Regions from separate parts of the Duganella sp. S19_KUP01_CR8 genome, predicted to be linked through region 2. Evidence: predicted binding sites of a transcription regulator. Region 2 holds the regulator's gene; the other holds the start of a gene.

Region 1 (3,412 bases), on a different contig from region 2:
GATGTGGGCGCCCAGTGCGCGCACAGGGGTCCAGTCGTTACCCAGGCCGCCGGCGAATTTGGCCAGCAATGCGTTTTCCTTGATGGCGTCGTAGATGCCTTCCAGGTCGTCCGACACGGTGGTCAGGTAGCACGACGACAGCTGCGAACGCAGGGTGCCCGAGTTGAACAGCGTCGGCGTGGAGCTCATGAAGTCGAAGGTCGACAGCAGGTTGTAGAACTCGATGGCGCGCGCTTCGCGGTCGGACTCGTTCAGGGCCAGGCCCATGGCGACGCGCATGTAGAAGGCTTGCGGCATTTCGATGCGGACGTCGCGGACGTGCAGGAAGTAGCGGTCGTACAGGGTTTGCAGGCCGATGTAGCCGAACTGCAGATCGCGGTCGGCGACCAGCGCCTTGGCCAGGCGGGCCAGATCGAACTCGGCCAGCTTGACGTCCAGCAGTTCGTTGGTGATGCCCTTGGCGATGTATTGCGGGAAGTAGGTCACGTATTCGGCGGCAGCGGCGCCCTGCGCGACTTCCTTGCCGAAGACTTCCTTGCGGATCGTGTGCAGCAGGATGCGGGCCGTCACTTGCGAGTAGGCCGGATCTTTTTCCATCAGCGCGCGGGCGGCCAGGATGGCGGATTTGTGCAGTTCTTCGACCGGCACGCCGTCGTACAGGTTCTTCAGCGTCTCGGCCAGGATGGCGTCGGCGTCGACGTGCTTTTCCAGGCCGATGCAGGCGGCGTTGATCAGGCCGGTGACGCGGTCCATTTCCAGCGGCTTGCGCTCGCCGTTTTCCAGCACGTGGATTTGCGGTGCTTCGATCGCGGCGGCGGCGCCCTGGGCTTCCTTGGCGGCGCGGCGCTCTTCCATATGCTTGGCACGATACAGCACGTAGGCGCGGGCGACATCGTGTTCGCCGGAGCGCATCAGCGCCAGTTCAACCTGGTCTTGCACGTCTTCGATGTGGAAGGTGCCGCCCGATGGCTGACGGCGCACCAGCGCGGTGACCACGCTGGCGGTCAGCTGTTCTACCAATTCACGCACGCGCGCCGAAGCTGCGCCCTGGCCGCCGTTAACGGCCAAAAAGGCCTTGGTCACGGCGATGGCGATTTTCGACGGTTCAAACGCGACGACCGCGCCGTTACGGCGGATGATGCGGTAGTCACCGAGGTCGCTGGCGGCCGTGACCGGGCTGCTGGCGGTGCTCGCAGCGGCTGCTGGTACCAGCGCTGGATTGATGGTGATGTCTTGAGTAGATTGCATTTAAGCTCCCCGATAACAGCGTGCAGTCAGTGCTGCGCGACGTAATGTTGTATAAAAAAAGGCCAAAATGAAGCGACCGGCCAAACCTGCCTGGCTGGTTAAACTGCAATAAAATGGGTGATGAACTGGCCTTGTCGGCTTGTAAATAGTTTAAGAACCAGTGTCATGAGAACTACTATATCTAGTGATTGGTGTGAATCGATACACTGATTGTAGTGGTCAGGTAATGGTAAGACAAGTGGAAATTTTGCCTTAAACGGCAATTTTTCTATTGACTTTGTGGAAGCCCTTTTGCGAAGCGTAGTCCGGCGCTAGCGCCCACTAACGCGGGCTCATCCGGTGCCTTTTGATTAAGCAAAGTCTGCCAGGTTTTCCGATAAATTTCCCAATCGAACAACGGTCCCGGGTCGGTTTTCCGGCCCGGCGCGATGTGTTCATGGCCCTGCACATCGGTCAGCGGATAGCGCGTTTGCAGCGCCAGCGTCAGCGCCGCCAGCGCCTGGTACTGGGCCGCTTCGAAGCCGCTGTCGTCGGTGCCTTCCAGCTCCACGCCGATCGAATAGTCGTTGCACTTTTCCCGGCCCTGGAAGGCCGACAGTCCCGCATGCCAGGCCCGCTCGTTAGCAGAAACATACTGCGTCACGCGGCCGTCACGGCGGATGAAAAAGTGGCTCGACACTTTCAACCCTCGCAGGTCCGCGAACGAGGGGTCAGTATTATAGTCCAAGCGGCCGCTGAACAGGTCGGACACGTGCGGACCGCCGAAACAGCCGCCCGGCAGCGAGATGTTATGGACCACCAGCAGCGTGATGTCGGCCGGGTCGGGACGGCAGTCGGCATGCGGGCTGTCGTAGCGCAGCGCCGGCGGCCACCAGCCGTCGGCGCCCAGTTCCGGCGGGCTCACGCCTCCGGCTCCTGGATGTTCAGCTTCTGCATCTGGTAGCGCAGCTGGCGGAAGCTGATGCCCAGCAGCTGGGCGGCCTGGGTGCGGTTGAACTGGGTTTGCGCCAGCGCCCGCAGGATGATGTCGCGCTCGATCTGGTTCAGGTAGTCGGGCAGGCTGCTGGGCAGCCCATCCAGGTGCGGCAGCGGCAGCGTGCCGGCGGCGGGCGGCGGCGGCTCGGCCGGCGGCGGCGACGGCAACGGCGCCACGCCCAACACGGCGGCCTCGGTGGCGGCCATGTACGGCGCCGGCAGCGCGGGTGTCGGCAGCGGCACGATGGCTTCGACCATGCGCGCGCCCTTCAGCGCCAGGTCGGCCACTTCGATCACGCCGTCGTTGGCGAAGGCCAGCGCCCGTTCCAGGATGTTTTCCAGCTCGCGCACATTGCCGGGGAAGGAGTAGCCGCGCAGCGCATCGAGCACGCCCTCGCCCAGCCGCACCTGGTGTTCGAAGGTGCCCAGCCGGTCGAGGATGGCGCCGGTCAGCACGGCCAGGTCGTCCAGCCGTTCGCGCAGCGGCGGCAGGCTCAGTTCAATCACGTTCAGGCGGTAGAACAGATCCTGGCGGAAGCTGCCCTGCTCCACGCACTGCGCCAGGTTCTTGTGGGTGGCGCTGATGATCCGCACGTCGACCGGCTCCTCGGCGGTGGCGCCGATCTTGCGCACGCGCCGCTCCTGGATCGCCCGCAGCAGCTTGACCTGCATCGCCAGCGGCAGGTCGGCCACCTCGTCGAGCATCAGCGTGCCGCCGTTGGCCGCTTGGAAGAAGCCGTCGCGCTCATCGGCCGCGCCGGTGAAGGCGCCCTTGCGGTAGCCGAAGAATTCGGCCTCCATCAGCGCCTCCGGGATGGCGCCGCAGTTGACGGCGATGAAAGGTTTGCCGTCGCGCGAACTCTGGGCGTGGATCTCGCGCGCCGCCAGCTCCTTGCCGCTGCCCGATTCGCCGTTGATGGCGATCGGCGCCATCGAGCGCGCCAGCCGCGCGATCTGCGCGCGCAGCGCCTGGATCACGGCCGATTCGCCCTTCAGCCGGCTGGCCGGCGGCTCGGCGCTGAGCGCTTCGCCCGGCGACGGCTCGGCGTTCAGCCGCAGCGCCGACTGCACCATCACCCGCAACTGGTCCAGCGCCACCGGCTTGGAGATGTAGTCGAAGGCGCCGGCCTTGAGCGCGATGACGGCGTTGTCGGCGCTGCCGAAGGCCGTCACCACCGCGATCGGCGTG
Region 2 (3,412 bases):
AAAATCGGCATAAGATTGCCTTTTCGGCAATCATTTCCTTGCTCAAAGCTGGCGCATAAATTACAATCAGGCTTCCATTACGTCTCACGTAACTGGCGAAAAGCTCCGGTCATCACCATTTTGGTGCGTGGCGGCCGGTTAGCGAAAGGTGGGCATCCACCGGGAAACGTGAGATTTCATCAGCCGTTCGCCTGGGCAGCCATCGATGGAAATGCACGAAGAGGCTGCCTGTCCGCTATCGGCTTCCCTCATTCGATCCAACCTGCCAGTAACAAGTTACTCAATTCATTTGGAGTTTTTACATGTTCGCAAAAGATCACACCCTCGCCAACGTCGATCCTGAATTGTTCGGCGCAATCCAGAAAGAAAACACCCGTCAGCACGATCACATCGAGCTGATCGCATCGGAAAACTACACCTCGCCAGCCGTCATGGAAGCGCAAGGTTCGCAGCTGACCAATAAGTACGCCGAAGGCTACCCAGGCAAGCGCTACTACGGCGGTTGCGAGTACGTCGACGTCGTCGAGCAACTGGCGATCGACCGTGTCAAGCAGCTGTTCGGCGCGGAAGCGGCCAACGTGCAGCCTAACTCGGGTTCGCAAGCCAACCAGGGCGTGTTCTTCGCCGTGCTGAAACCAGGCGACACCATCATGGGCATGTCGCTGGCCGAAGGCGGCCACCTGACCCACGGCATGCCGCTGAATATGTCCGGCAAATGGTTCAACGTCGTTTCCTACGGCCTGACCGCTGAAGAAGACATCGACTACGAAGCCATGGAAGTGCTGGCCAAGGAACACAAGCCTAAGCTGATCATCGCGGGCGCTTCGGCGTTCTCGAAAAAGATCGACTTCGAGCGTTTCGCCGCCGTCGCCAAAGCCGTTGGCGCCTACTTCATGGTCGACATGGCGCACTACGCCGGCCTGATCGCCGCCGGCCTGTATCCTAACCCGGTGCCGCACGCCGACTTCGTCACCTCGACCACGCACAAATCGCTGCGCGGCCCGCGCGGCGGCATCATCCTGATGAAGGCTGAGCACGAGAAAGCCATCAACTCGGCTATCTTCCCAGGCATCCAGGGCGGCCCGCTGATGCACATCATCGCCGGTAAGGCAGTGGCGTTCAAGGAAGCGCTGACGCCTGAGTTCAAGGCTTACCAGCAACAAGTCGTCATCAACGCCGACGTGCTGGCCAAGACCCTGATCAAGCGCGGCCTGCGTATCGTCTCCGGCGGTACCGAGTCGCACGTGATGCTGGTGGACCTGCGTCCGAAGAACCTGACCGGCAAGGAAGCGGAAGCGATCCTGGGCGCCGCCCACATGACCTGCAACAAGAACGGCATCCCTAACGATCCGCAGAAGCCATTCGTGACTTCCGGCATCCGTCTGGGCTCGCCAGCGTTCACCACCCGCGGTTTCAAGGAAGCGGAAGCGGAAGAAGTCGGCAACCTGATCGCCGACGTGCTGGACAACCCGCACGACGCAGCGACCATCGAGCGCGTGAAAGCGGCCGTGAAGGTTCTGGCTGACAAGTTCCCTGTCTACGCCAAGTAATACAAGCCTGCGTCGTCCCCGCGAAAGCGGGGACCCATGCTGAGTAACTTCGGCAGCGCAGTATGGATTCCCGCTTGCGCGGGAATGACGCTGATTCACTCTGCTAGTCGCCAATATGAAATGTCCGTTTTGCCAGCATGAAGATACCCAGGTTCTCGATACGCGTGTATCCGAGGAAGGGGATTCCATACGCCGGCGCCGGCGCTGCGGTAAATGCGATAAACGATTTACCACGTATGAGCGCATCGAACTGGTGATGCCGTATGTGGTCAAGAAGAACGGCAGCCGCACCGAGTATGCGGCCGCCAAGTTGCGCGGCAGCCTGACGCTGGCCTTGCGCAAGCGCCCTGTGGCGGCACCCGCCGTTGACGCGGCGATACTGTCGATCGAAGAAAAGCTGCTGACCAGCGGTCAGCGCGAAGTCGATACCGGCTACATCGGCGAGCTGGTGATGCAGGAATTGAAGCGCCTCGACAAGATCGCGTATATCCGTTTTGCATCGGTCTATAAAAACTTCGAAGACCTGGCCGAGTTCCAGGATGCGATTGCCGAAGTCGGGCAGGAACGCAAGCCACGTAAGGCTTAGTTGCCGGTTCGTAGGCGTCCGGCCTACGGCTGACGCACCTTTGATACACCTCATACCCTCTACAGTCGTCGCTGCTAACTTCTAGCACTGTCCTTGTCGACTTGCGGAGGTGTGCCATGCGCACACGCGCCTTGATGCACGGCTTTACGCTGCTGGAAATCCTGATCGCCGTGCTGTTGCTGGCGGTAGGCATCGTCGGCGGCGTGTCGATGCAGCTGGCGGCGCTGCGCATGCGGCATCAGGCCGCGCTGTTGTCGCAGGCGACCTACGTGGCGGCCGGCCTGGCCGAACGCATGCGCGCCAACGCCGCGCAAATGCACCTGGCCGATGGCGCCAATCCCTATCTGATGCTGGACTACGATGCGCTGGCCGAACCCGATCCGCCGGCGCCGTCGGCCTTGTGCTACGGCGGCGCGTGCGACAGCGCGCAGCTGGCGATGTTCGATCTGTATGAAGTGAAAGTTCAAGTCAGTCAATACCTGCCTGCGGGCCGCATACTGGTTTGCCGCGACGGCGGCGGCAAGCTGGCCTGGACTTGCGGCGGGGCTGCGGGCGCGCCGGTGGTGGTCAAGGTCGGATGGCACGGCAAGAATCCCGACGGTACGCCGCGCAAGGATGTCGGTGGGGACTACACCCCGGCCGTCGCCGTGGCGGTTGGAGCGACGCGATGAACGCGCGTGGATGGACGGTGATCGAGTTCGCCATCGCCGTGGCGCTGGGCCTGATTGTGACCTTGTTGGCCAGCGGCCTGCTGCTGTCGGCCGGCAGCAACTACCGCAATCACAGCGAGAACGCCGGGCTCAACGACGGCGGCCGCCATGCGCTCGACATCATGGCGCGGGCGATACGGCAAGGCGCCTATGTCAACTGGGACAGCAAGGCCGCGCCGGTGGAACTGGAAGCCGATGCGCCGGCCTCCATCGCGGGGCTGGACGCGCGCAGCATCAGCCGGGGCGGCGCGGATATCTCGGCGATGTTGCCGGCCGTGGCGCATGGCAGCGATGTGTTGGCCTTGCGCTTTTCCGGCTCGGGCGCGGGCGGCAATGGCGACGGTTCCAGCCTCAATTGCGCCGGCTTCGGCGTCGCCGTTCCTGACGCGGCCGATGCGCGCGGCTGGAGCATCTTCTATGTCGCGGACGACGGCGCTGGCGAGACCGAACTGCGCTGCAAATACCGCGGCGCCTCCGGCTGGGGCGCGGACGCCATCGTGCGCGGCGTCGACTCCTTTCAGGTGCTGTATGGGCTGGATACCGATACGCCAGCCGACGGCATCCCC

Evidence for each region. The regulator NrdR, encoded in region 2, represses ribonucleotide reductase genes. The targets are predictions, from matches to a motif close to CACNANATNTNGTG.
Region 1: V6M89_RS09470 (ribonucleoside-diphosphate reductase subunit alpha) is a predicted target of NrdR. The motif match lies at 1,422-1,435, and genes of this name have one in related genera.

What each region holds. Positions count from the first base shown of each region.
Region 1 is NZ_JAQQPR010000007.1:154,961-158,372, reverse strand. It holds gene V6M89_RS09470 (ribonucleoside-diphosphate reductase subunit alpha) at 1-1,248, opposite strand, end outside; gene ampD (1,6-anhydro-N-acetylmuramyl-L-alanine amidase AmpD) at 1,517-2,152, opposite strand; gene V6M89_RS09460 (sigma-54-dependent transcriptional regulator) at 2,149-3,412, opposite strand, start outside.
Region 2 is NZ_JAQQPR010000033.1:26,589-30,000, reverse strand. It holds ZMP/ZTP riboswitch at 79-204, shown strand; gene glyA (serine hydroxymethyltransferase) at 303-1,550, shown strand; gene nrdR (transcriptional regulator NrdR) at 1,666-2,136, shown strand; gene pilV (type IV pilus modification protein PilV) at 2,253-2,807, shown strand; gene V6M89_RS26070 (PilW family protein) at 2,804-3,412, shown strand, end outside.